2 regions of the Virgibacillus xinjiangensis genome follow, and region 2 is predicted to be linked to the other one. Evidence: a T-box and tRNA genes for the amino acid it is inferred to sense, from the RefSeq annotation. Region 2 holds a T-box; the other holds one or more tRNA genes.
What was found. The T-box of region 2 lies ahead of tyrS (tyrosine--tRNA ligase). A T-box ahead of a tRNA ligase gene usually reads a tRNA of that ligase, here a tRNA-Tyr.
Positions count from the first base shown of each region.

Region 1: it has a tRNA-Tyr gene. The T-box ahead of tyrS (tyrosine--tRNA ligase) is inferred to sense a tRNA for this amino acid. The anticodon was not compared.

Region 1 covers NZ_JBHRSA010000057.1:107,688-122,431, forward strand. Annotated here, with positions in the region: gene glmS (glutamine--fructose-6-phosphate transaminase (isomerizing)) at 1-1,571, opposite strand, end outside; gene glmM (phosphoglucosamine mutase) at 2,125-3,471, opposite strand; gene ACFOGI_RS16005 (CdaR family protein) at 3,533-4,762, opposite strand; gene cdaA (diadenylate cyclase CdaA) at 4,755-5,573, opposite strand; gene ACFOGI_RS16015 (zf-HC2 domain-containing protein) at 5,789-6,421, opposite strand; gene sigW (RNA polymerase sigma factor SigW) at 6,437-7,000, opposite strand; gene ACFOGI_RS16025 (Spo0E family sporulation regulatory protein-aspartic acid phosphatase) at 7,142-7,291, shown strand; gene rocF (arginase) at 7,393-8,295, opposite strand; gene ACFOGI_RS16035 (phosphomevalonate kinase) at 8,446-9,552, opposite strand; gene mvaD (diphosphomevalonate decarboxylase) at 9,565-10,542, opposite strand; gene mvk (mevalonate kinase) at 10,572-11,534, opposite strand; gene ACFOGI_RS16050 (hydroxymethylglutaryl-CoA reductase, degradative) at 11,531-12,820, opposite strand; tRNA gene ACFOGI_RS16055 (tRNA-Lys) at 13,097-13,169, opposite strand; tRNA gene ACFOGI_RS16060 (tRNA-Gln) at 13,212-13,286, opposite strand; tRNA gene ACFOGI_RS16065 (tRNA-Tyr) at 13,297-13,381, opposite strand; tRNA gene ACFOGI_RS16070 (tRNA-Thr) at 13,431-13,506, opposite strand; tRNA gene ACFOGI_RS16075 (tRNA-Val) at 13,509-13,584, opposite strand; tRNA gene ACFOGI_RS16080 (tRNA-Glu) at 13,587-13,661, opposite strand; gene fabI (enoyl-ACP reductase FabI) at 13,863-14,639, shown strand.
Region 2 covers NZ_JBHRSA010000031.1:119,301-134,044, forward strand. Annotated here, with positions in the region: gene ACFOGI_RS07700 (cysteine desulfurase family protein) at 1-1,048, opposite strand, end outside; gene ezrA (septation ring formation regulator EzrA) at 1,261-2,958, opposite strand; gene refZ (forespore capture DNA-binding protein RefZ) at 3,110-3,790, opposite strand; gene ACFOGI_RS07715 (GAF domain-containing protein) at 3,918-4,400, shown strand; gene ACFOGI_RS07720 (hypothetical protein) at 4,548-5,219, shown strand; gene rpsD (30S ribosomal protein S4) at 5,621-6,223, shown strand; gene tyrS (tyrosine--tRNA ligase) at 6,317-7,588, opposite strand; T-box leader at 7,641-7,858, opposite strand; gene ACFOGI_RS07735 (transglycosylase domain-containing protein) at 7,979-10,873, shown strand; gene ACFOGI_RS07740 (GNAT family N-acetyltransferase) at 11,077-11,730, shown strand; gene ACFOGI_RS07745 (acetoin utilization AcuB family protein) at 11,730-12,380, shown strand; gene ACFOGI_RS07750 (acetoin utilization protein AcuC) at 12,377-13,558, shown strand; gene ccpA (catabolite control protein A) at 13,622-14,617, opposite strand.

The DNA of each region.
Region 1 (14,744 bases), on a different contig from region 2:
GAATAGTTGACGTTTTCCTGTGTCGCTAGGGCGATCACCGGTGTCCCTTCTTCAATCAAGGCAATCGTACCATGTTTCAATTCTCCGCCGGCAAATCCTTCTGCCTGTATATAGGAAATCTCTTTCAGCTTCAGGGCGCCTTCCAGGGAAACATTGTAGTCAGCACTACGACCGATAAAGAATGCATTACGTGTGGTAGCCAGATAATTTCTGGTCAGCTGTTCCACTTCCTCTTTCTGGTCGGTCAGAACCTCCATAGCATTGGCTACCAATGCAAGTTCCTGGAGAGGATCAAAATCAAGGTTAAGATTTTTTGCCTGCGCTGTATCAACCGCCAGGATAGCAAGCACGGCAATTTGCGCTGTATATGCCTTCGTAGATGCGACAGCAATCTCCGGCCCTGCATGCAAGTGAAGTGTATAATCAGCTTCACGGGAAAGGGTGGACCCTGGCACGTTTGTAATCGTTAGTGCCGGATGTCCCAATTCTTTAATCTTCACAAGCACGCTGCGGCTGTCTGCTGTTTCCCCGCTCTGTGAGATGAATACAAAAAGCGGTTTTTCTGATAGTAATGGCATGTTATAGGAAAATTCACTTGCGACATGAACTTCCACCGGAATATTGGCAAGCTTTTCAAGGAATTCTTTGCCGACAAGACCGGCGTGATAGCTGGTACCTGCAGCAATAATATAGACTCGATCTGTTTCCTGCATAGCTTTGCGGATATCCTCATCCAACTTCAATGCGTTGTCAGCATCCTGATATTCATTGATGATTTTGCGCATGACAATTGGCTGTTCATCTATTTCCTTCAGCATGAAATGAGGATAGGTCCCTTTTTCTGTATCGCTGGCATCAATTTCTGCTGTAAACGGCGTCCGTTCCACCACTTGGCCATCAAGCTTCTGAATTTCCACTTCCTTGTGGTTTACCAGTACAATCTCTTTATCCTCAATTTCCAAATATTGATCAGTCAACTTCAACGTTGCCATCGAATCACTTGCAACCACATTAAACTTATCACCAAGACCTACGAGCAACGGACTCTTATTCTTGGATACATAGAAAGTCTCCGGATCTTCTGCATCGATCATGGCAATGGCATAAGAACCCTTCAAAAGTTTCATGGTCTGACGGAAGGCTTCGACTGTATCTTCATACTTTCCATGAAGCCTTTCTATGAGTTGTACAATGATTTCTGTATCAGTTTCACTAACAAAGTCGACATCAGCCAGAAATTCTTTCTTTAGGTCCAAATAGTTTTCGATGACACCATTATGGACAAGGGTAAACCTGCCTGAGGCACTTTGATGAGGGTGGGCATTTTCTTCACTGGGCACTCCATGTGTTGCCCAGCGTGTATGTCCTATGCCCATGTTGGCACGGATGGAAGTATCCACACTTTCACGCAGTGCTGCAATCCGCCCCTTCACTTTTGTCAACTCAAGCCCTTTGTCAGTCAATAGAGCGATCCCGGCCGAATCATACCCTCTATACTCTAGTTTCTCCAGCCCGTTCAATAAAACATCTGTTGTATCATTCTGACCAATATATCCTACAATTCCGCACATATTGTTGTTCCTCCTTCATCAAGGGACAACAAAACGCTTGATTTCAGGGGCGTTCAGCTGCCCCTTTCCCGTGATATAAAAGTTTGCATCCTGCTTCAACCCCTTGGCCAATAAGTCACCTTATTGTTTTAAGGCAAAAGCATGTCGGTTGAGATGCACAACCGGGAGGAATCCGCCGAACACTCGATTAGCCTCCACCTCGTCAACTATCCCCTTTCACCGGTCAGGGAATAGTCCTGGCGCTTTTAAAAAGACAGTGAGACTTGATGACTCCTTTCATTTTTCGAATAAAAAGCCAGCTCTCTCAGTTTACCTCAATTCCTCGTTAACTAAACTCCTGTTGAGAGCTCATTTCATTTTACTTGATGGTAATTAATTTGGTCAATACTTTTGTTAAAAGGACTGGGTACACCTAATTTATGCAGAGGGATCATAAGCCGTTCCCTAACCTTCTCCGCCCGTGAATAGCACCGGGTTTGCACTCCAAGAACGGTGTTAAAGCAGCATACACGATAAAAGGCCGTTTTCCTCTTGGAAAACGGCCTTTTATAAGCTACTCTTTTACACCGAGAAGACGGTCGATAACTTCTGCTACTTGATCGACGTATTTCTCACAATCTGCTTTGGTAGGAGCTTCCACCATTACGCGAACCAGGGGCTCTGTACCGGAGGGACGTACCAGTACTCGGCCCTGGTCTCCGAGTTCATTTTCAACTGCATCTATTTCTTCCTGAATTTGCGTGTTGGCCAATGCTTCTTGTTTATCGATTACCTTTACATTTTTCAGCACTTGCGGGAATACACTCATCTCAGCGGCCAACTCTGACAACGGCTTACCGGTTTCTTTCATGACATTCACCAACTGAATGGCTGACAACATGCCGTCCCCGGTCGTTGTATAATCAAGGAAAATAATATGGCCTGACTGTTCCCCTCCAAGGTTAAAGCCGCCTTTCCGCATTTCTTCCATCACATAACGATCGCCTACCGCTGTTTTATCACTGCGCATACCATTCTCTTCCAATGCTTTATAGAAACCGATATTGCTCATAACAGTGGAAACAACCGTATGATCCTTTAACAATCCTTTGGAATTCATATATTTTGCACAGATGAACATGATCTGATCGCCGTCGACAATGTTGCCTTTCTCGTCCACAGCAATTAAGCGGTCTCCGTCCCCGTCAAAGGCCAGGCCTACATCTGCTCCTTTTTCATTTACAAAAGCCTGCAGTGTTTCCGGGTGAGTGGAGCCGACCCCATCATTTATATTCAGACCATCCGGTGAAGAACCGACGGTAAATACGTCTGCCTCCAAGTCTGCAAACAGATGTGTAGCCAGGCCTGAGGTGGCGCCATGGGCACAATCAAGAGCGATCTGCATCCCTTCAAAGTCATTATCAATGGTATCCTTAAGAAAAGAAAGATATTTTTGGCCGCCCTCAAAGTAATCATTGATGACGCCTATATCCACTCCTGCCGGACGAGGCAAATCATCTTCCCCATCCATAAGACTCTCGATTTCATTTTCTTGTGCATCAGACAATTTAAACCCGTCTGGGCCGAAAAACTTAATCCCGTTGTCTTCTACAGGGTTATGGGAAGCTGAAATCATCACTCCGGCCTGCGAGCTTGTAACTTTTGTCAAATAAGCGACGCCAGGAGTGGAAATGACGCCAAGACGCATAACTTCCGCTCCGATGGAAAGCAGGCCTGCTACCAGGGCACTTTCCAGCATTGGACCGGAAACCCTTGTATCTCTTCCAATTAGGATCCGCGGTTTTTCTGTTTCCTTTGTCAGTATATAACCGCCGAAGCGTCCTAATTTAAATGCCATTTCAGGGGTAAGTTCCTTATTTGCCACCCCTCTAACGCCATCCGTTCCAAAATATTTTCCCATGTTACCTCTCCTTTACTTGCGAATCAACCTGTCATTCAACTAATATAGTCATTTCTTTCGCTTAATTTATTGCGACGGTGACTTCCTCATACTCACCGGTAACATCATAACCATCTGAATCGGGACCCTCAATGACAACTGGAACGAGATGTTCACCAACGGACATTCCGCTTAGATCAATGGTCAAGAGAAAATCAGTTATATCCAGTTGACTGATTTCCGGCTGGCTCCCGGAAATCAGCAGATCCATCTGGCCGCTCCCGGGATCTATAAATTGCAGGTCATGTCCCTCCTCCAGCCCTTCAGTCTGTAAGGAAACGTCCTCAATTGTTTCCGTTTGGTCCACTTCTATCTCCACCTCGACAGTTTCCGGTTCAGGAACAACCGCACCATCCGGCAGATCAAGTTCTGCTTCAATGGTTTCCGACTCTGTCCGTTCGGTCAGGTCGATTTCCTCCGTAGAGATTTCTTCAATACCTTCCAGTGTATCGGAAGTTGCATAAACTTCTACTTCCTCCACACTAGCAGATATGGATGTTATTTCATAGCCTTCTGGAGCTTCTCCTGAAGTAGCAACATTCACAGGCACCTTCTTACTTGGGTTTTCCAATTCAGCTGAGAATTGGACGTTCTCTGGCTCGACTCTTACGTTCAATTCATTGCCCTGCGTATCATATACATTCACAGGGAGTTCCCTGTTGTTAATCGATTCTTCCACCCCAGACAAGTTAACATACACATTTACAACCCCTATTTCATCTATGACACTTTGTGAACTTGTAATGGTCACCGTCTGCGGTTCTATATTGTAATCACCCAATTCGAAACCGGTAGGCAGCTCATCTTCATTAAGAAACTCTGCTCCTACCTCAAACTCCTCTGTTGCTCTTTCCTCTATAGTTACCTCGACCGTCTTGGGCTCAATATAGGCAGTGAGCTGATTAGACAGGTCTTCATGTTGAATTTCTACTGTATGCTCGCCTTCCTCCAATCCTTGCAGGTCGACAAACACATCGAAACTTTCTTGAAGGACGGTTGGTGCCAGTAATGCAGGAGTGCCTTCCAGCGACACGGTTACATATTCCGGGACCCCGCTTACTACAAACTGTTCCTGGTCAATCCGAATTTCCACTGGTACTTCCTCTATCGTTTTCACCTCCGTAGCCCGGCCTGGGATGGCGGACTCGGATGTAGAAGTGTTCACTTCCACATTAACGAACACATAGAGAAGCACAGCAAATGCCAAAGCAAGGACCCGTATGAACCACTTACTCTTGAACCAGTTATCCATTCGTATCCCCCCCACGCTTTTTTGATTTCTTTTCAGGGGTTTGCTGCAGGGACAGATTATCCTGGAGTATTTCCCGGAGCCTGTCTTCACTCAGATTTCTGAATAACTCTCCGTTTTTAGTACAAGAAATATCCCCCGTCTCCTCTGAAACCACGATCGTCAGTGCATCAGTTACTTCACTGATTCCCATCGCTGCCCGGTGCCTGGTCCCCAGCTCTTTAGATATGAACGGACTTTCCGACAATGGCAGATAGCATGCAGCCGCAGCAATCTCATTCCCTTTAATGATTACCGCTCCATCATGTAAAGGCGTATTTGGCGTAAAAATGTTCGTCAACAGCTGATGGGATAACTTACCATCAATAGGAATCCCCGTTTCAGCATACTCGCCTACTCCTGTCTCACGTTCGATGGAAATCAACGCACCAATTCTCCTTTTCGCCATATACTTTGCAGATTGGATGATTGCATCAATATTTTTTTCGATCACCTCTTCCTCCGACCTTGCATTCCGGGAAAAGAGGTTTCCCCTGCCTATCTGTTCCAGCGCCCGCCTCAATTCTGGCTGGAAAAGAATGATGATCGAAAGAAATCCCCATAAAATCGCTTGATTCGTTATCCACTGCACCGTCTGTAAATCAAACAGGATACTAATAAGCCAAACAGCCAGTACGACAGCTATTCCCTTCAATAGCTGAATAGCCTTCGTTCCACGGATCAGCATGATCAATTTATATAATACATACCAGACGAGAGCAATATCTACGCCTATTCTAAGCAGTTCTATTAAACGGAATCCCCCATCAAGCATGATTACACACCCCTACATTTAAAATACTCTTATACACCAGCTCATTCCTCCTTGGAGGAGGCTGTTCTGCGATTATTGTTTATAAATATGTAACGTGCTAATTATAACACATTTTCTTCCTGAAAACCTTCGAATCCACTATGACCACTAAACTCTTTCAAGGCCAAAAAAAGGAATAAAGCTCATGCTTTATCCCTTTTCTTTTCCACTATTATTTAGAAGGCAAACACACCTTCAAAGAAAGTTTTGATTTTATACCAAATCCACTCGAATGTCCGGTCAATTGTTTCTATTTCTCCATTAACTTCGCCCGCCGAAGCCATAAGTCCATCACCTTCGATTGTTGAACCGACAACTTCACCGTTAATCAAAGTTATATCCCCGTTCACTGCCCCTTCAATCAACAGATCTCCATTTTTGACAAGCAAGTCTCCTTCTACTGTAACACCTTCCGGCACAATTACTGTATTCCCCTCAATATTTAGATTTTCCTCTTTAGAGACGATAAGTTCTGTATCCTGATTCCAAGAAGAAAAAAGGCTCCCTGTCATTAAGAAAAAGAAAATGGCTGCAGCCGTTACTACCGGATGAGCTTTGAACCAGCGGCGATACCTCACTCGCTTCTTTTCCTGCGGCAGCCTATCCATCACTCCTCGAGTGAAATCTTCGGGTACTTCGACGCTCTCCGTGCTCTTAATAAGCGTGATCGTCTTCTTCAGTTCATGGAAATGTTCCTGGCATGTTTCACAACCTTCTAAATGGGAACGCAGTGCTGTCTCTTCTTCTGTGGTCATGTCACCATCTAAATATTGATGCATCAGCTTTACAGCCTCACCGTGACATTTCATTCTAATCACACTCCTTTACACATGGCGCAGCCTCTTCCTCATTGCTTCCCTACCTCGATAAAGACGCGTTTTCACTGTTCCAAGAGGAATATCCATGATGTCACTGATCTCATGCAGAGAAAGCTCTTCAAGATATCTAAGAACGATGATTCCCTTATATTTCGGGGGAAGTTCCGATATGGCTTGTTGAATACTGCTTTTCAATTCCAGGCTTTCCACTTCCTCTACAGGGGTACGGCCGCCTGCGGCAAGCTGAGAGTACATGTCCAACCCTTCCGTTCCCTTAATCTCTGCATCAAGAAAATAGTCCGGTTTGCGCTTTCGGATTCTGTCAATTGATAAATTGGTAGCTATACGGTATAACCATGTGGAAAATTTTCTCTTCGTATCGAAGGAATCGATGTTGACATAGGCACGGATAAAAGTTTCCTGAGCCAGATCTTCAGCCTCATGTCTATTCCCGAGCATTCGGAAACAATGTTGAAAAATCCTCCCTTGATAGAAGGAGATTACATCTTCAAATGCTGACTGGTCACCCTTTTTCACTTGTTTTATTCTTTGTAAGATAAATTGCTCCATATACGAACCTCCGCTTTATGCGGTAATTATAATTACGGACATGTTAAAGAAAAAGTTTCATAAATATGATGTTTTTATGTTTAAAATTGCAAACACGCGGGTAATTACATAGTATAGTATACTAGATAGGAGGAAAGATTTGTGAGTAAATCTGTTTTATTGGAGAAAATTGAAGAATGCCGTCAAGAAATGATTTCTCTCAGTGATACACACGACTTGACTTCCGAAGTGGTTATGTCGTCCAGTATGAAACTGGACAAATTAATTAATGAGTATCAAAATTATGCATAATATTATAAAGTTAACTTCCATGAGCCTACATAAATTATACAAAAAAAGACATTAAATTTTCATGAGGGAAAATTTAATGTCTTTTTATATATACTTCTGATTTACTTCAGCTTCTCGCCAAACAAGGAGCCCATCAAGCCAACAGCCATTTCCCCCGTTTTATTCTTTTCGTCCAGTATAGGATTAACCTCCACAAATTCAGCTGACGTGATCATCCCCGATTCAGCAAGCATTTCCATTGCAAGGTGACTCTCCCGATAAGTCATGCCTCCAATGACCGGTGTACCTACACCTGGGGCTTCAGAAGGATCCAATCCATCCAAATCCAGACTCAAATGAACTCCATCGGTACGATCTGTTAAGTAGTCAATGGTCTCTTCCATTACTGCTGGCATTCCCATCCGATCAATCTCATGCATAGTAAATACTTTGATGCCTTGTTCCCTGATGAGCTCACGTTCTCCCGGGTCAAGGGAACGCGCCCCAACGATGACAATATTCTCTGGTTTTATCTTTGGGCCATGGCCATGTAAATTAGTTAATTTCTCATGGCCGATCCCTAGACTCACAGCCAGAGGCATGCCATGGATGTTTCCGGATGGGGAAGTTTCGCTCGAATTCAAATCCCCGTGAGCATCATACCAGATAACCCCCAGGTTTTCATAATGCCTGGAAATCCCTGCCAAGCTCCCGATGGCGATGCTATGGTCGCCTCCCAAAATGAGAGGAAAACGCTCTTTTTCTATTTCTGTATCCACGCACCTGGCAAGTTCTTCATTAGCCCTGATGACCTGCGGCAGGTTTTTAAGATTGGTTTCATCCTGTTCTTGCAGGGAATCAGGCCGCTCTATAGCTATATCCCCTAAATCATGAATATCTTGTTTCAAGCTCTGCAATTTCTCTATGGCACCGGCATACCGCATGGCGCTTGGCCCCATATCTACTCCCCGGCGACTCTGCCCCAGATCCATGGGAACACCGATAATAGACATTTTATCAATCATATTCATACCTCCTTATACCATCATTGTAGATAAAATCTGTTAAATGACTCAACTGTACATTTTTTTGTATATCTATGCATTGGCCGCAACGCAGGAAATCGTTGTGGTTGGCGAGTTCGAGAAAAAAAGCAGGCAACTGCCTGCTCGTTTTTATGGGTTATTCAAGACTTCAGCACCCTTGAGATAGGGATGAAGAGCTAACGGCTTAATGCCTTCCGCAGCCCATGCGTTCATCAGTTTCTCTGCCTGCTCTGGTGAGGGCATGAAAGCAATCCCACAATCCCCACCACCTGCGCCTGAGGGCTTCCCTGCTCCTCCGTACGCTTCAGCTAAATCACATAACCGGCTCAAAAGCTTTGTTTCCACCTCGACACCTGCCTTATTTCCCACCTGTGCAAGTGCTGTCCTATTCCATTTGACACCTGTTAAAATCCTGGAAGTATCTTGATGATTGATTCCTTTTAAAAGTTCGTTGACAGCCATCCTGCTATCCCTTAAGAATTTACCGTAAGCCCCAGGTAAGTCGGCTTTCAGCTGTAAAATTTCGTCCACCAATTTCTTAGTCGAGGCCGGCTTTCCTGTCCAGCCTATACATACATATACATCATCCGGTAGATAGACAGGTTGGATGGAATGATAGATCCAATCCTTTTCCAATACGTCTGTCACCGTTGAGGTCGATTTAAGTGCATCGCTCAGCCATTCCGCCTGGAAAGACGTATATTGTAGAAATCCACCATAAGAAGATGCAGCGACATCTGCTCCTGATCCATTCCCCTGTGTTTTTATATGGGACATGGCTGCAAGTTTGAAAATGAGTTCTTTTTGAGGTTCATCTTCCATCACATGATGCAGCACCGAGGAAATTACCGCGACCACCACAGCAGCACTGGAACCTAGACCGTATTTCACCCCCGAGGCGTCGTCTAGTTCACTTTTTATCGACAACTGAAAAGGAGCAAGGTTGGCCGATTGCTCAAGGAGATAAGCAACAGCGGTACTCATGGCATCCTCCGCAAACTTTATCCGCGGGTCACTCGATTCAATATGTACCCGCCCCTCCTCTATCTTCCATGGGAGGTCATAGAGCTGGAAGTCTTCCAAAGAGAGACGGTATTTATCACTGGACTCGACAGTAGCGTATACAAAGCGGTCTACCGCCATCACAATAAGACGATGATGCGGTTCCAGGACCGCAAACTCACCGGCAACCATCAGCTTGCCGGGAACTTTTAAAGTCATGGATGTTTGGGACAATATGTTCAACTCCTATAAATAGGTAACCCCTTGGCCGACCTTGCTTAATCGCACGTCCGTTACCCCTTCAATATCACTGAGAATCTGCTTAACCTTCTCTTCATATTCCGGAAGATAAAGTACTTTGACATTTGGGCCTGCATCGATGGTGAAGTAGACGGGAAGCCCTGACTTCCTCATTTCCCGGACCTTCTGCATCACAGTCATTGTCGTATCCAGCCAGTAGGTGAAAGGAGGGTTTGCCCCCAGAGTGGTTGCATGCATTTTCAGACAGTTAGCTTCCGCAATCTGGCCAACCTTTTCGAAGTCTTTCATAGCAATCCCCGCTTTTATCTCCTTCAAGTCGTTCGGGACACTTTCAATCCACCCACGGAAAAATGGGGACGTTTCAACGGTACGTTTCATCCCTGCACGGCTGGATACTTTTTTCATGGTATCATTCAAAACAACAGCCGCAACACGGATGTCCCAATGTTCTGCAGATGCCACTGGAATAGCATGCGAATCTGCGCCATCTGGCCTGTCGCCCATTCTCCATTCAGCAAAGCCTCCATAAATGGAGCGGCAAGCTGACCCGGAGCCTTGCCGAGTAATCCTGGATAGATCCTGACTGCTCATCTCTAACCCAGCAGCCTTGGTTCCTGCAGCTGCAAGTGCCGCAAAACCAGAGGCTGAGGAAGCAAATCCTGCCGCGGTAGGTACCTCATTTGTCGACCGAACAGATGCATACAACCCCTCTTTCCCAGTTCTAAGGCGAATCAGGTCTAGAAACTTGGCCACCCGGTCGTATTGCTCACCTTTGACCGATTCGTCATTTAAGAAGAAGTTGTCCTCTGTCAAATCTTCCTGGAATTCCACCGTTGTAGTGGTATGAAATCCATTCAATGTGAGGGAAAGACTACTGTTGGTTGGCAGGATCAGCTGCTCATTCCGCTTCCCCCAATATTTGATTAAAGCAATATTTGTGTGCGCTCTTGCAGTAGCCTTCATTTTATTCTCTGCACCTTTCTTTACTGTTCCTATTGGTCATTCTTCAGGACAAACGGCCACACAGCATGGGCCCCGACCTTTCGGAGCCTTTCGGCCAACTGTCGGGAGTGAACTTCATTTTTTGCAAGGGCAATGATGCATCCACCATTGCCACCGCCTGTCAGTTTAGCACCCAAAGCACCTTCCTGCCGTGCAAAATAGATAAGTTTATTCAGACCTGCATCACTTACTCCCAGTGCTTCTAATTCTTTCTGTGCTTCATTAAGCATGTGGCCCAGAAAATGCTTTCCAGCCTTTTCAAGTGCATATTTAGCTTGATGAGTAAGTTCACCAATACGATCCAATTTTCTCTGGAATCGCTTAGGAGCAGTTTTTACTAAGTCAGCTACCGCTTCTACGGCAAGACGAGTATCTCCGATTCTTCCGGAATCAGCCACCACGAAGTGAAAATCTTCCTGCAGCTCGATGAAATCGATGGGTTTCTCCTTCTCATACCAGATAGGCTTTTCAGATGTTATGGTGATGGTATCAATCCCGCTAGGAGAACCATGAGCATAAGTCTCCGCAATATCTGCTAACCGCAGAAGCTCTTCACTGGTATATTCTTCTTCAGCATAGGCAAAAAGGGAACGGACGATGGACACGGCAACAGATGCACTGGAACCCAGTCCTTTCCCATGAGGGATAGAAGAGTTTATTCTGATCAACAGATCCTTGCAGGGAATACTTAAGTGGTCAAGTGTTCCTCGGACACAATTGGCTATCCCATCCAGGTTATCAGGAACCGAATCAATGGGCCCATGGTAGAAGGAGCTATCCAGTTTGACAGTCCCGGGCACATATTCGACAACCGATTCCACTCCGACCAGCGGAAATGGAATGGCGATGGCTGGTTGTCCGTGCACAACCGCATGCTCGCCAATCAGTATCAACTTGCTGTGTGCTATCCCTACTGCTGTTTGTTCTGAAGCTGTCACTTTTTGTATATTCATTTTTTAGCCTTTTCCACCAATTCTTTAGCTTTTCCGACACGGATTTCATTTTCTTGGATCAACTGTTCTGCAATCACGTCTATCATCTCCCCAGTAGCCCCTGCCGCTATAGCAACAGAGCGAGAATGTAATGCCATATGGCCCTTTTGGATTCCTTCTGTAACCAATGCCTTCAAAGCTCCGAGATTCTGGGCAAGACCCACCGTTACGATCACTTCAGCAAGTTCTCGGGCAGACCCGATATCAAGGATCTTCAATGCTGTTTTTGACATGGGATGAACGCCAATTGATCCACCGACAGAGCCCACCGCCATGGGTAGCTCGAGTTCACCGACAAGGTTACCATTCCTATCAGTCGACCACTTTGTCATCGAACCATAATAGCCATTGCGTGCTGCATAAGCATGTGCTCCAGCTTCTACAGCGCGCCAATCATTGCCCGTGGCAATGACAACCGGATCTATCCCATTCATGATTCCTTTGTTGTGCGTGACAGCACGATAGGGATCCGAATCTGCAAATTGGAAGGCGCTCACCACTCCGTCCCTAACATCTTCTCCTGAGGATTCACCGGTTTTTAGTAAATGAGGTGGAATTACACAACGGGCCTTAGCTATACATTTGTCCGCATAATTGGACAAAATCCGCAAATAGACCTTACCCTTTGTCACTTCCTCCACAATGGGCGCCAGAGATTCCACCATCGTATTGATAATATTGGCTCCCATCGCATCACAGGTATTGATGTATATATGGAGTACGAGCATCTGCCCATACATTGAATCGGACTCTTCATTCAAAACCCTTACTTCCAGATCCTCTGCGCCGCCCCCTCTTTTCACTATACTCGGATAGGCGTCATTAGCACTTTGAAGCAACATTTCTTTCTTTGAGAGCAACTCCTCTTTCGCTGCCTGATTATCAGGAGCGCCTACTACTTGGATCTGCCCTATCATTACCCTCTCCGTCGTTTCTGCAGTAAACCCGCCAGCACTCCGGACTATTTTTGCTATGTGACTGGCCGAGGCGACTACCGATGGCTCCTCGACCGCCATCGGTACTACATATTCTTTCCCGTTTATAAGGAAATTCAATCCTAAACCCAGCGGCAGGGGAAAAGTTCCAATGACATTCTCAATCATCTTATCGGCTGTAGCTGCCGGTAATGGTTCACCGGAAGATAATACGGCTGTCTCAGTTTCATTCAATGCAGCCAATTCTGCCAATAGTTCTCTGCGCTCCTCCATTGGCTTGTTATAAAAACCGGGAATCCTAGAAGATTTCATCCTCAACCATCCTTTTTATCCATAGGTATTATATACGTGAAGTGAATTAAATTTGCTCAAAAGTGCTCATATAAGCATATTATAACACGTAACCATCTATCTGTTTCAACGAAATACACATAGGAGTTCAGACTATGAGCCAGAAAAGGGAGCGACAGACCATAGGCATCAATTACTCGGCCCATAATGAGAACATCCCCTTAAAATGCAAATAAACAAGGCTATTGTTACAAGCCTTGTTTATTATTTAACCTCATATATTAATCGATAAAGAAATGAGCCATGGAGGATTCGAACCTCCGACCCTCTGATTAAAAGTCAGATGCTCTGCCAGCTGAGCTAATGGCTCCTATAGTAAATTTTTAGGAAAATGCTCTGAAAATAAAAAAAGTGGCTGGGCTACCAGGATTCGAACCTGGGGTACACGGGATCAAAACCCGATGCCTTACCGCTTGGCTATAGCCCAACACTATAAATGGTGGAGGGGGAGAGATTCGAACTCCCGAACCCTGAGGGAGCGGATTTACAGTCCGCCGCGTTTAGCCACTTCGCTACCCCTCCGTAAGTATTGTGACCAATTCAACTGTTTTTAAACATAAAAAAAGAAAAATGGTGCCGGCCAGAGGACTTGAACCCCCAACCTACTGATTACAAGTCAGTTGCTCTACCAATTGAGCTAGGCCGGCAATGGTGGAGGATGCAGGGCTCGAACCTGCGACCCCCTGCTTGTAAGGCAGGTGCTCTCCCAGCTGAGCTAATCCTCCAATGGTGACCCGTACGGGATTCGAACCCGTGTTACCGCCGTGAAAGGGCGGTGTCTTAACCACTTGACCAACGGGCCAGTTTTTATAATGTCTGTCGCAAACTGACGAAACTTAGTATAACCCGATACGAAACATTTGTAAAGGGGTTAATGAAATTTTTTTATCTTTTTTTTGTTCACTCCCACCAGGAGTTAAAGGCAGGGATGAGAAAGAGTATGGATTTCCTTCCCCTCGATTATTAGGTATAATGTACAGAAGAATAATTTGGAGGTGCAAGCATGTCAGATTTATTGCAAGGGAAAAATATAGTGGTGATGGGTGTAGCTAATGAACGAAGCATAGCCTGGGGGATAACAAAGTCACTACATAATGCTGGAGCAAATCTTATTTTCACAAATAGACAGGAACGTTCCTATAATAAACTGGTTAAACTCCTGGAAAAAAATGATATTAGTGCGGAATTGATTGTTACTTGTGATGTGGCCAGCGATCAAAGCATTCAGGAAGCCTTTGAAGAAATTAAAAATAAGGTCGGCATCATCCATGGCGTTATCCATTCTGTAGCCTTTGCTAATAGAGAGGAATTACAAGGAGATTATGCTGAAACTTCTCGGGAAGGCTTTCTTCTCGCTCAGGAAATCAGCGCCTATTCTCTCGTAGCAGTCACCAAAGCAGCCAAAGACATAATGGCTGAAGGAGGAAGTATTGTTACCCAGACCTATCTTGGTTCTGAACGAGTAATCAAAAACTATAATGTGATGGGTGTGGCAAAGGCTTCTCTTGAGGCCAGCATGCGGTATCTTGCAGAGGATGTCGGGAAACTTGGAATACGGGTGAATGCTGTTTCTGCTGGCCCAATTCGCACCCTCTCTGCAAAGGGGGTCTCCGGTTTCAATGAAAAAGCAGGGAAAATTGAAGAAGTAGCTCCCCTTCGGCGCAATGTAGATCAGGATCAAGTAGGAGATGCTACCCTCTTCTTTATGAGCGACCTCTCAAGAGGCGTTACAGGAGAAATATTACATGTTGATTCTGGGTTTAACATTATTGGTGGATGAAACAAACAAGGGATAAAATCTAGATAGCTATCCAGAGTTCCTCTGCCAGCATGGACCATATTCACCTGAAGTCATCATGTTGAGACTGGCTGCCTTAGAAAGGCA
Region 2 (14,744 bases):
TGACCCTCAAGGCAGAGACATTACGGTCAGTTCCCCAGCCACATGCGGCAAGGATTTTGCTTTCATCTTTCTGTTTGGAAGAACAGGCCGACTTCGTCGAAATGTAGATTTCTTCTTCACCCAGCATGTGGATCAATACTTCCGGCTTTGTACCCAAAACAGAAAAGTTCATGATATGTGGAGCGGAGTTTCTCGGTGTATTGACTTTTATCCCGTCCATCGTCTCCAGCCGATCACGTAGATAGCCCAACAGTTGCCGGAGCTTGTCGGCTTCCGTTCTTTCCCGTTCCTTAATCAGCCGCAACGCTTTGACCATCGACACAGCACCTGCGAGATTCTCTGTCCCCGACCGATGGCCGGATTCCTGCTCGCCTCCATGCAGAAGTGGGAACATCGTCGTCCCCTTTTTTATATACAAAATACCTGTCCCTTTCAGACCATGTATCTTATGCCCAGAGAAAGTGCATAAGTCGATGCCGTTGTTCCCCAACTTGAGTGGGACTTTTCCAGCCCCCTGGACATTGTCCACATGGAAGAACAGCTTGGGATATTGTTTGGCAATAGAAGCCACTTCTTCAACCGGCTGGATGGAGCCAATTTCATTGTTTACATGCATCAAGGAGATCAGAATGGTATCTTCCCTGATTGCCGACTTTACGTCCGTAATTGATACTACACCATCTTCATTGACAGGTAAATAGGTGACCTCAAATCCGAGTTGCTCCAGTCCCCTGCATGCCTCTTCGACGGACGGATGTTCGATTTCCGATGTGATGATATGCCTACCGCGGTTCTGATGCTGTAAAGCAATACCCTTTATTGCTGTATTATTCCCTTCTGTCCCTCCCGAAGTGAAAATGACCTCCTGCTCCGAAACGCCAAGCAAATTTGCTGCCTGCTGTTTTGCCCGTTGCAAAAGCTTCTCTGTCTCTCCGCCAAATTGATGGATGGAAGAAGGGTTCGCATAGTATTTATTGGTGACTTCTTTAAAACTTTTCACTACGGATGGATGCGGTTTTGTCGTTGCACTGTTATCTAGATAAATCATTCATTAAAGCTCCTTATTTCAGAAAACTTGCCTGCGCCTTTCATCGGCGCAGGCTGGATCATCCTCTTATTTTCCTGGTTAGACTGCCTCTCTGCAGCCAGTCATATTACTGGTCCTTTTTTGCATTATAGCAGCTAAAAGACAAAAGGGAAGGCTGACTTAGGAAGGATCCTTTTCATATCCTTTTCCTAATGACAGCCTTTATCCCTTTTTTATGAACCACTGCTTACCATCTGGAATTCTTCTATGCGTTTTAATGCGCCAGGTTCAATTTCTTCTACCGCTTTGGCTGCTTGTTCCAAGGCCAATTCATATTCATAGGACCTGAACAGCCGTTCAGCCTCCGCCAATTTCCCTGCAAGTACTGCATCCTGGCTGCGGTAACGGTTGGCATACTGGATGACCTGCTCTGTCAGATAGGCCTGTTCCAGCATCATTTCCGTCTGCTCCATAGCCTTATCCACAGCTTCTTTTGAATCGTTCAGAGCTTCCTGTACCTTGACCATATCAAGCGGTTGTCTCTCCAATGCCTCTAGTACCCGTTCGTTTTTGCTGGATGCTTCATCTAGAAGGTTCCATATGAAGGTCGGCACTCCCGGAATATTGCTTTTCTTCAGCTTCCTGCCAACACCCTGAAGCTGTGTACGTATTTCCATGAGTTTTTCTTTAGCTTCCAATTCGTCCTTCCGGAGATTTTGGATTCTCTTCTTGAATTCCTCGTGTTTTTCCTGAAGCTCTTCCACCTCGCGGAAACCTTCTTCCACCTTCTGGCGCACTTCCGAGTGGGCTGCATCTTCATTCTCCAAATCCTCAGCCATGTCGACAAGCTGATCTCTTAAGGAAGAAATCGTCGACTCGATGCTGAGATATTTTTCCATATCACCGTCTTCCAACTGATAAGCTTCCCTTAGCTCCTGAAGGTCTTCTTTTGTTTCGGAAAACGTGATGGTCAACTCATTTAACGTATTTTCATATTCTGGCATTTCCTTTTCTAGGTAATTCTTTGCCACAGCTTCTTTTTCCAGCTGATCATACATTTCTGTTATAGCTGCTTCCACCTCTGCCACGGTTTCGCTTGCACCTTCCATTTCCGCATTTTCCAACTTGCTGACATTATTTGCCAGTTTCTCCTGATATGTAAGAATTTCAGTTTTAAACCCAAAATGGGACACATGGTAGCCGGCCTCTTTCATTTCATTCAAGCCTTCCATGAGGTTATCCAGCTGAGCAGGAAGCTCCTGCTTCGATTTCTTATACAGAGGAGGGAAACTCTCGATTTGCTGCTGCAATTCCTCTACTCTTTCCTCCAGCTGATCGACGAATGCCTTTGCCTCCAGATAATTCCCTCCATCAATAAGCACCTCATATTCTTCCAGCATATCTTCCAGTTTGTCGATTTCCCTGTCAAAATGCAGCTCTGCTTTCCCATACTGGTAGCGGTTCTGTGATACCTGTTTCCTGAGGGCTTTCACCTGCGGCTGAATTTTCTCAACCCCCGTTCGGCTGGACTTTTCAGAGTTCACCAACTGGTCTACCTCTGCCAAAATGATTTCAATTCTTTTTTCAATCGATTGAAGAATTTCTTCCACATCCCCCAAAATCCGTTTGGACTTGGCAAATAGGTAGCGGTCAGCCGCTTCTTCTGCATCGAATAGATGCTCTTCAATATCCGGCAGCTCCTTAGATGCGATGGTATCCCAGCGCTCTTTCCAATCTTCAAACTTCTCCTGTGTTTCACCTGATAGGTTGAGGCTCTTAATACGGGATAAATGGGCTGCAATGTTCCGATCCATGATATCCATTTTCCATGCCTCATACTTATCTACTTCATCATAAACCCGCTTACGTATAATCAGGCCGACTATGATTAATAAGATGATTGCCAATATGATTCCAATAACGTATGCCATATGTATGTAAGCCCCCTAACCTAATTCCCATAAGAGGCAGCGATTACAGAAGCCTCCTGAAGAACAATTTGCCATTAAGATTCCGACGTAATTTTTCTATTACCTATAATACCATGTCACTAGCAATTTTGGCTAAAAATATACAAATTTATTAAGGATTCTCCTTCATGGGAGATATTCTGCTGTTGGAAGTCCTGCCATGCGTTTTCCCCTCTGTATGGCCTTCCTTCCCAGCCACAAGAAAGTCCAACCATTGATGGACGGTTTTGACATACTTCCTGACAAATGCTTGATGGGAATATTCACCAACCACTTTATCCTTCCATTCGTTCTGCATGACATAAGGGGTGATTAGCATACCTTTTAACTGGAGCAGCAAGAAATCAGCTTCCGGTACGTTCCCCCTGTAACTTTTCAAAGCTTGATAGAAGGCATTGCTGATCAAGTGATTTTCTTTTGCCAGGTATGTCACTGCCATTTCACGCACGAAAACGGAGTCTAAAGAAAGCTCCCTATGGATGAAACAGGAGAATTGATGATGTTCCTGTTTATACTGTATGATGCTGAACACCAATTGTTTCAGCCGCTCCAAATTAGAAGCTTCTTCCATTTGGTCCCAAACCTCTTCCATTCTTTTCAGATATGCTTCATAATATTGAGTAACAGCATACTCCAGCAGTCCTTGCTTGCTTTTAAAGTAGTAACTGATCAGTGAGACATTCACGGAAGCTTTATCAGCAATATCTCTCACAGAGGTCCCGCTGAAACCCTTTTGATAGAACAAGGATGAGGCTGCTTTAATCACTTTTTGCTTAGAAGGGTTCTTTTTCATCTGATTCAACTCCTTACATGTCATTTACGACAGGGAGACAGAATATCCTGCATTTTTATCTCGACAAAATACATATTCAATGTCGACTATTGGTAAGTCAAATGTTCATTATGAAAGGAAGATGTATATGTTTCAAGCAACTGCCTACTCTGGAGACAGGGTGAAAGATTACGAGTTACTGAACAAGCAATTGAAGGCCCTCATCGAGGACGAAACTGATTCCATTGCCATCCTGTCCAATGCCTCTGCACTGTTGAATCAATTCTTGAAGGAAGTGAACTGGGTCGGATTCTATCTATGGAAGGAAGATGAACTGATACTTGGCCCATTTCAAGGATTGCCTGCCTGTGTGAAAATCCCCTATGGGAAAGGGGTGTGCGGAACAGCTGTCAAAGAACGCAGCACCCAACGTGTAGCTGATGTTCATCAGTTCCCAGGGCATATTGCCTGTGACAGTGCAAGCCGCTCGGAAATTGTGGTACCGATTATGGTAGACGGCTTCATCTATGGAGTGCTGGATATCGACAGTCCAATAACAGATCGCTTTGACGAAACGGATCAACAATACTTGGAAGAATTCACTGCCATCTTGGAGGCTCATCTCAGCTAAAACACTCGTTGCCGGAAGGTTTCAAAACTGATCCTCCTCAACTGACTCCCACAACATATGTTTTAAAACCGTACTATTCCGGGTAAATATATTAAAAATTTGTCTTAATGGAATCGTAAGAAACCCTGATTAATAGGAGGTTTTTACATGAAATTGTATCAAGTCAGAAAGGGACAGTTTGTCTTCTTTCAGAATGAACTGCATAAGGTGTATGCCGTAAGGCCCGTATACAAAAAACCGGTGCTGCTTTATCGGCTCAAGGACATGCAGCGGATTCAGGCGAAACCTGGTGAGATCGAGTCGATCCGTCCACAGAATAATGATACGTTCATCTTCTATGGAAAAAGGTATACCATAGAAAATCAGAAAGAACCGGAAGAAGGCGACTACATTCTGATTCACAGACCTGCCCCGGACCTCCTGGATCATTATTCACTGAATGAGATTGAAAAAGTCGGCTATGTTGAAGAGGGGAATGTCCTCACAACCAGGGATAATGGAGTCAAACGCAAAGAATATGTAGTGATGACTCCTGGCAGATCGGAAGGTGCAAGGGAAATTGCCTACCAGGATGCCAGCATTGTTTCTGAATCCCAGATGGCTGATGATGAATCGATCGCTTATCTGATTGAAAGCGATGAATCTCTGAAGCCGCTTGTCGGTGATATTTACATTGATGTTCACCAGCAGACGAAGGCTATGATTGTAGCGATGACAGAAGATGAAGTGATATTCGGCCATGGCGTCCGAGTTCACGTAGCGGAACTGTTGGACAAAAATAATTTCGAACTGGTCTACCAAGTAGATGAAGGGCTCTGATTCCCTTCATCTTTTTTCTGTCTGCGCCTTCATTCCTTATGATTGTCTCTTTCATAAAAGAGTATTTTACAAGTACCTTTCATTATTGTAGAGAAAATTGCTTATGTCCCCCATTAGCTATGGAAAATTTTGAAACGGCAAGAGTGACGGAAAAATATTTTCAAAGTATTGTTGAGCGATGTTGACTTATGCCATCCAAAGTTATATACTATTCTTTGTGTAAAATAATAAAGGTAGCTTAAGTGGACCGCTGCTTGTCCCCATTTTGTTCCTTATGCAATATAAGGTGTATCGTGTAACTCTCTGCTGCTGGAGCGATGGTACATGAAAACAAAATGGCCAACAGAAGGGACACACCGTTTATTTTATGCAAAATATAATATAAAAGGAGGAAATGTCTTATGGCTCGATATACTGGATCCGTATGGAAAAAGTCACGTCGTCTCGGCATTTCATTAACTGGAACTGGTAAGGAACTCGATAAACGTCCTTACGCTCCTGGTCAACATGGACCAAACCAACGCAGAAAAATTTCCGAATATGGATTGCAACTGCAGGAAAAACAAAAGCTTCGTTTTATGTATGGATTAAACGAACGCCAATTCCGTACACTGTTTGACAGAGCAGGAAAAATGAAAGGTATTCATGGTGAAAACTTCATGATCCTTCTTGAATCCCGCCTGGATAACCTTGTATACCGCTTAGGCCTTGCCCGTACGCGCAGACAAGCCCGTCAGCTGGTCAACCATGGTCATGTGACTGTGGACGGTGGACGTGTAGACATCCCATCTTACAGCGTTCAACCAGGTCAGGTAATCGGACTTCGTGAGAAATCCAAGAATCTTGATATTATCAAAGAGGCTGTGGAAGTAAACAATTTCGTACCTGAATACGTAACATTCGATGCAGATAAAATGGAAGGTACTTATGCTCGTTTCCCTGAGCGTTCTGAACTTCCAGCAGAAATCAACGAAGCTCTTATCGTTGAATTCTACTCCCGTTAATATCATAGAGAAGCAGTCGGTAAATCCGGCTGCTTTTTTTCGTTCTTTTGCCAAAAGAAAAGCACTGACTCGAGAGTCAGTGCTTTTTCCTCGTTATTCATAACGGATCAAGGTGTATTTTTTCTTTCCTCTGCGGATGATGGTGAATTGCCCTTCTATCCTATCATCCTCTGTAAGCACATATTGGAGATCCTGAACTCGTTCTCCATTGATGTAAATAGCTCCATTCTTGATATCCTCCCGTGCCTGACGCTTGGAAGAGGAAATCGAGGATTCCACCAGGAGATCGATCAAGCCAATCTCCTCCTTGGCTGTCTGATATGTAGGCACATCTTTAAACCCTTGCTTAATATCACTGACAGACAACTGCTTCAGGTCGCCACTAAAGAGAGATGCAGAAATCTTTTGGGCTTGCTGTAAAGCTTCCTCACTATGGACATCCCTGGTCATTTCTTCGGCCAGTCGTTTCTGTGCCGCCCTCTCCTCCGGTCGCTTATTAACCTCTTCCTCCAACGCATCAATTTCATCATCAGAGAGGAAGGTGAAATAGCGGAGGAACTTGATGACATCCCGATCATCTGTGTTGATCCAGAACTGATAAAATTCATAAGGAGATGTTTTCTCAGGATCCAGCCAAATGGCACCTCCGGCCGTTTTACCGAACTTCGTACCATCAGCCTTCGTTATTAATGGAACGGTCAAACCAAAGACTTTTACTTCTTGCTCTTCATCCTCCCGTGAACGCCTGATCAATTCCATGCCCGCGGTAATGTTCCCCCACTGGTCACTGCCACCGATCTGCAATGTACAGTTTTCCTCTTCGTACAGTCGTAGGTAGTCGAGGGATTGCAAAATCATATAGCTGAATTCCGTAAAAGTAATCCCCTGTTCAATTCTAGCAGAAACGGACTCCTTGGCCAGCATATAGTTGATGCCGAAATGTTTACCTGCGTCCCGGAGGAAATCAATGACAGTCATGCTGCCGAGCCAATCATGATTATTCCGTGCTACTACTGGGTTCTCTCCTCTTCCGAAATCAAGGAGCCTGTCGATCTGCTGTTTGATTTTTTCGCTGTACTGTTTGACAACTTCCCCTTCGTTCAACGAACGTTCCGTCGATCTGCCGCTTGGGTCTCCAATCATGCCGGTTCCGCCGCCAACTAATGCGATCGGCTTATGCCCTGCTTTCTGGAACCTTTTCAGCATGGTCACTGGCAGCAAATGGCCTATGTGCAGGCTGTCCGCTGTCGGATCGAAACCGACATACAATGTCACTTGGTTTTCTTCTAAGTGCTTCTCCAGGCCCTCTCTATCGGTGGTTTGATGGATCAGCCCCCGGCTTTCCAGATCTTCTAAGATATTCATGTTCATCACTCTCCAACTGAATTTTTTGCATAAAAAAAGCCCGTTCCTTACGATAAGGGACGAGTTGAACACGCGGTACCACCCTTGTTGCATGCAATATGCCACTTGGGATTTGTTAACGATGTCTCCACCGTTCCCGAATTCTTCCTCCATCTCCTCCGGAAAATACTCCAGACCGTAATTCATCCGTAGATATATACCGGCTCCCACCTACCGCCGGCTCTCTGTAATAGTGATCTGCGAACTACTTCAATCTTTCATCGTATAGATTATATCATTCTCTATTCATACCATATCCAGCTCCATAAAGCAATAATAAGCTTTAGTTTTTATCTGTTCCGGTCTGTCGGATTATGCTATAATTGATAGGGAATTTTGGGAGGTTTTTCAATGGATTTAAAAGAAAAGTACCGCATATATAGCCGGAAAGTCGGAGAAATGTGGAATACAGGGAAAATACAGCGTTCATCCCGGATTACCTATGACGTGTTCTGGAATGTCGTCATCTTTTTCCTCGTCCTGGTTTTTATCGGCCTCTTTTTTGCTGGAGGAATTGGTGCCGGCTATTTTGCGTCATTGGTGGAAGATGAGCCGGTAAGAAGTTATGAAGAAATGGAACAGCACTTATACGACTATAGTCAAACGTCGAAACTCTATTTTGCAGATGCGACCTACTTTGGAGACATCAGTTCAGATGTTCATCGCGAAGAGACTACTCTTGATAATATCTCGCCACATCTGATTGAAGCGGTAATTGCTACCGAAGATGAATATTTTGAGACGCACGAGGGGATCGTGCCAAAAGCCCTGCTCCGGGCAGTCATGCAGGAATTCACTAATGCTGAAGTCCAGACAGGTGGAAGTACACTGACCCAGCAAGTCATCAAAAATCAGGTGCTTACAAATGAGGTTTCCTTCGAAAGGAAAGCGAAAGAAATACTGCTTGCCCTCCGTTTGGAACGATTTTTTGATAAAGAAGATATCTTGGAAGCATACCTTAACATCGTTCCGTTCGGCAGGGACGCGGCCGGCAGGAATATTGCCGGAGTACAAACAGCTGCCAAGGGAATTTTCAATGTGGACGCCTCGGAGTTGACCCTCCCTCAAGCGGCTTTTATCGCCGGCCTGCCACAAAGCCCTTTCGCCTATACGCCATTTAAAAATGCTGGTGGCCATAAAAGCGAAGAAGGTATGGAAAGAGGATTAAACCGGATGCAGTCCGTACTCGATCGGATGCATGAGGAGGAATACATCACGGATCAAGAGTATCAGGAAGCCAGCAATTATGATGTGGTGGCAGATTTCCGGGAGGATTTCCCACTGCCTCACGATACCTATCCTAAATTGACGGACGAACTAGAAAGAAGAGCGAAAGATTTACTTACTGCAAAGCTAGCTGAAGAGGATGGTTATACGGAAGAAGACTTGGATAATGATGATCAGCTGGCGAAAAGATACAAAGAGAGAGCCACAACAGACCTTCGCACCAGGGGATATCAGATTCATTCAACCATCGACAAAGAAATCTATGACTCTATGCAAGAAGTTACTAATAACTTCGGCAGCTTCGGACCTTCCTGGACAGGTAACATCACCATGTCAGATGGTGAAGAAATAGAAACTACCCAGCAAGTACAGGCAAGCGCCGTCATGATGGAAAATTCCACTGGCCGTATCATCAGCTTTGTAGCGGGTAACGACCCTGAAAGCTATTACAACTTTGCGACAAGAGCTGTAAGATCCAACGGAAGTACCATGAAACCGCTGCTGGTGTTCGCGCCGGCACTTGAAGAAGGTATCGTCCAGCCAGGCACTCCAGTGGCTGATATTGATTTGCCAGTCGCAGGTGACTGGAAACCATCGAACTACAGTGGATCGCACTACGGCCTGATCCCAGCAAGGAAAGCCCTGTTCAATTCTTATAATGTTTCCACCAGCCGTATATACAAAGAGATGCTGGATAGCAATCCGGAAAGGAACCCGGTGAAAGAGTATTTGTGGAAAATGGGAATCAGTACGATTTCAGCGAAGGAAGGCTTCTACCCTTCCCTTTCGATCGGTGGGGCCACCAATGGAGTGACAGTAGAAGAAAACACCAATGCCTATGCCACCTTAGGGAACTCAGGGAAATTCGCCGATGGCTATATGATTGAAAAAATCACCACGGCTGACGGTGAGACTGTTTTTGAGCAGGAAACGGAAACAGAAGAAGTTTTCTCACCGCAGACTTCCTATCTGACCCTCGATATGATGAGAGATGTCATGGATCAGGGAACTGGAACCTACGCGAATTCGCAGCTTGCCAATCGCAGTGTCGACTGGGCTGGGAAATCAGGTACCTCCCAGGATTGGGAGAATGTCTGGTTCATGGGAGTCAATCCGAATATAACCGTCGGTACTTGGATGGGATATGAAATACCGAAATCATTATACAGGTCATGGGATCCGCAAGGCCACAGCCACCGAGTACAAAGGTTCTGGGCCCAGCTTATCAATAGTGCAGCTGAAGTCGATCCAGAATTGGTCACACCAAGTGGATCGTTCGAACAACCGGAAGGAGTTGTCTCTCGAAGCTATTGTGCCATTTCTGGGAAGCTTCCATCTTCACTATGTGAAGCTGCTGGACTCGTGAAAACAGACCTGTTCAACCAAAAATATGTACCAACTGAAACAGATGACAGTTTGGTAAGCGGCAGTTATGTGGAAGTTAATGGCCGATCTGTGGAAGCCGGCTCCGATACCCCTGGAGAGTTCGTTGATGGAAACGGGCTGGCATTCAATCCGGAGTTTCTTAAAAGAAATGGATATGACCAGTTAAACAGTGTCACCCAGCTGTATCCGCGAACGAACCGAGACCGTTGGGAACGAATCGGGGCTCCTCGTTCAAGCGGGACCACGATAGAAGATAATGGGCAGGCACCATCTGCTCCAAGTGCTTTAGGAAACTCCGACGAAAGGCTGGTATGGAACCGTTCGAACAGCCCAGATGTGGCAGGATACCGAGTCTACCGTGCAGCAAACCAAGGAGGCAGCTTCAGTCAGGTCGGCAACACCACCTCGACCTCTTATTCAGCCCCTGGAGATGGTGTATACCAAGTACGGGCAGTTGATTTCTATGGCAGGCAATCCGACCCATCCAATGAGGCTATTGTCGGGAATATTCCAGCCACAGCATCTTCCCAAGATGCAAATGAAGAAGATAACAACTCATCGGTGGAGCAGACATCTGTTGAGAATGTTTCTAGTGAAGGGAATAATAATGAGAGTAATGATGTCGAAGAATGAATGACTTCTGTAAAACCCGCCAGTCAGTGGCGGGTTTTTTTATGTCAGACTTTCTGAATGGCTGGCTATTGCACAAGCCTTCAGTCATAAAGAGTCGACAGTGATTTTTATTCACGTAGAATTTTATTCATAAATTACTAAAAATTGGCTATCGTTTGCTGTATAATGAATGTAAGCGCATTAACTATACAGGTGGTGAAGGGATGGAACATCCAAAGACCCCGTATACCGTGTCCTGGGAAACCAAAGATGAAACGGTAACCATAGAGGGTCCTGTGAAACCAGAAGAGTTGAGTACCTACCATTTTCATGAACAATTGACAGCATTTCGTCCGGCTGACAAACAATTTGAGGCGTTGATAAAAATTGCCGATTTCCCGGAGGGGCGTATCATCATTGCCAGGACAGCAGATACCATCATTGGCTATGTAACCTTTTTACACCCCGACCCGTTGGAGAGATGGTCGGAATTCAACATGGAAGACCTCATTGAATTGGGAGCGATCGAGGTCATCCCTCGTTATCGTGGAGATGGTGTAGCTTCCCAGCTGTTGAAAGTTTCCATGATGGATGAATACATGGAAAATTACATCATCATCTCCACGGAATACTACTGGCATTGGGATTTGGATGGAACAAGGCTGAGTATCTGGGACTATCGTAAAGTCATGGAAAAAATGATGGCTGCAGGAGGATTGACCCCAGCACCTACGGATGATCCTGAAATCATCTCCCACCCGGCCAATTGCCTGATGGTGAGAATTGGAGAAAATGTTCCCGAAGAATCTGTGAAGAGATTCGATAAGCTGCGTTTTCTGCAGAGGCATCAATATCGCAATATGAGGGAGGGTTTCTAATGCTTGTGGAAGAAATTATGAAGACGGAAGTGATCAGCCTACCTCCAACTGCTAGCATTGCTGCTGCTCAACTCCTCCTGGAAGAGAATAAAATCAGGCATATTCCCATTGTTGATGATCAGCAAGCAGTTGTTGGCATTGTCTCGGACCGTGATGTACGGGATGCCACTCCCTCTATTTTCCAAGCCGATGCCGACAGACATGAATTGGAAAATGAAATACAATCCATTATGAGCCATCCGGTTGTTACCATCCACCCGCTTGATTTTGTGGAAGATATCGCACGTATTTTCTTTGACGAAGAATTTGCCGCCCTCCCAGTTGTCCAGAACAACAAACTTGTCGGGATGGTCACAGAGAAGGATATGCTTTATACATTGATCCAGTTGACCGGAACCCATGTACAGAGTTCTCATATTGAATTAAAGGTGCCTCACCGTCCCGGTATTCTTCCAGAGGTAACTGCCATCTTTGGCAAGCGGAAGACCAATATTGTCTCGGTATTGGTCTACCCATTTAAGGATGATCCATCTTTCAAAATACTTGTTTTCCGGATTCAGACCATGAATCCCGCACCGGTAATCCGAGATCTGAGAGAGGCTGGATATGAATTGATGTGGCCCAATAATGTAATGGGGTCCCAATCATGAGCTGCAATGCCCGCTTTGTATATTCTGAGAATCTATTAAAGTATCACTTCCATCGGGAACATCCTTTCAATCAAAAAAGGGTCCTACTGGCTAAGGAACTTTTGGAAGCCGCAGGACAGCTGGATAAACGGGACATTATCCCCCCACGCATGGCGACGGATGAAGAGCTCACTTTATTTCATGACCACTACTATGTAGAGACGGTAAAAAAAGCAGGAATGGGCCTCCTCTCCGATGAAGAAGGTTATGAGTACGGTCTGGGAACAGAAGATACCCCCATCTTCAACGGCATGCATGAAGCTTCCGCCTACTTAGTTGGTGCAAGCTTATCAGCAGTCGACTGTGTCTTGGAAGGCAAAGCATCCCACGCACTGAACTTGGGAGGAGGACTCCATCACGGGTTCAAGAGGAAAGCGGCAGGATTCTGCATTTATAATGACGGTGCCATCGCCATTAACTATATCCGGAAGAAATATGGATTGAAAGTTTTATATGTGGACACAGATGCCCATCATGGAGATGGGGTACAGTGGGGTTTTTATGATGACCCCAATGTGTGCACCTTTTCCATCCATGAGACCGGCAGATATCTTTTCCCTGGTACTGGCAATGTAAATGAACGAGGAATCAAAGAAGGGCATGGATATAGTTTCAATCTGCCCATCGATGCATTTACAGAAGATGAATCTTTTCTACAAGTGTATGAAACAGCACTGAAAGCCATTGCGGAATATTTCCAGCCAGATGTGATCATTACACAAAACGGAGCAGATGCCCATTGCTATGACCCGCTGACACATCTTTGTGCGACCATGGAAATCTATGAAAAGATCCCCCAAGCTGCCCATCAAATTGCCCATGAATATTGCAATGGAAGATGGATTGCACTTGGAGGCGGCGGCTATGACATATGGAGAGTGGTCCCAAGGGCCTGGAGTCAGATATGGAATGTCATGAAAACCGGGAAGCCGGAAGCAGGTGACATCCCTGCGGAATGGCTTGGCAAATGGCAGAAACAATCACCCACCCCGTTACCTGTACATTGGGAAGATAAAAAAGAGATCGTCCCAGAGATTCCAAGAAGACCGGATATTACCGAAAAAAATAATAAATTACTGGCCAGTCTTCTGAAATATACCCAACTTCCTGCGACAAACGAAAACGGAGCTGACTATTGAGGGTCGGCTCCGTTTTTTCCATTCCAGCACTCATCTTAGATGTACGCTGTGATATCTTATCTATCAGTTTGTCGAGTTCCTTTCTTCAATCCGGTGGGGCAGTACCACCTTCTTCTCTTCAACTTCTTCTTTATTCATATATTTTGTCAACAACCGCATGGCTACAGCTCCAATATCATACATCGGCTGCACAACAGTAGAGAGTGTTGGTCTTACCATGGTTGCTAGCCTTGTATTATCAAAACCGACCACCTCGATATCTTCCGGCACCCTAAAACCTTGATCCTGTGCCCCATGAATCACTCCCAATGCCATTTCATCGGAAGCAACGAATACTGCACCTGGCTTCTCATTTTCCAAAAGCTGTTGAATTGCTTCTCTGCCGAAATCGTAAGAATAATTGCCATTTCTTACAACCATATTCTCATTCAGTTGGACAGCTCCTTCCTCAAGAGCTCGTAAATATCCCTGATATTTCAGTTCATTGATTTTTTCATCTTCCTCCCCTGATATGAAGGCAGGATGGGAATTGCCATTGTCAATTAAATATTTAGTTGCTTCATATGCTGCTTCTGCATAATCAATATTCACCGACGGAATTTTTCCGCTTTCATCATAGGTGGCAGCGAGGACAACCGGTACAGATGCACTCTCAAATTGTTGAATGTGTTCTTCCGTTATGTTGCCTCCCATGAACAGAATGCCGTCGACTTGCTTTTCGAGCATGGTATTGATCAGTTGTAATTCCTTATCTTTATTTTGATCGGAATTGCTTAAAATGACATTGTATTTATACATCGTAGCTATATCTTCAATACCCCTGGCAAGCTCAGCAAAGAAGATGCTGGAAATATCCGGAATAATGGCTCCGACCGTTGTCGTCTTCTTACTAGCCAGTCCGCGGGCTACTGCATTCGGACGATATCCCAGTTTTTCAATGGTATTCAACACCTTTTTTCTGGTTGTCGGCTTTACGTTCGGATTTCCATTAACCACCCTGGACACGGTGGCCATGGAAACATTGGCCTCTCTTGCTACGTCATATATAGTTACAGTCATATGTCTTTACCTCCTGGATTCAAACGAACTCTTTTTCCTATATCATACTCCACCATGAAATAAATTACAAAAATTTAAGGCTGATCCCCCTGGTGAGGGACCAGCCTTCATAACAATTGATGACCGA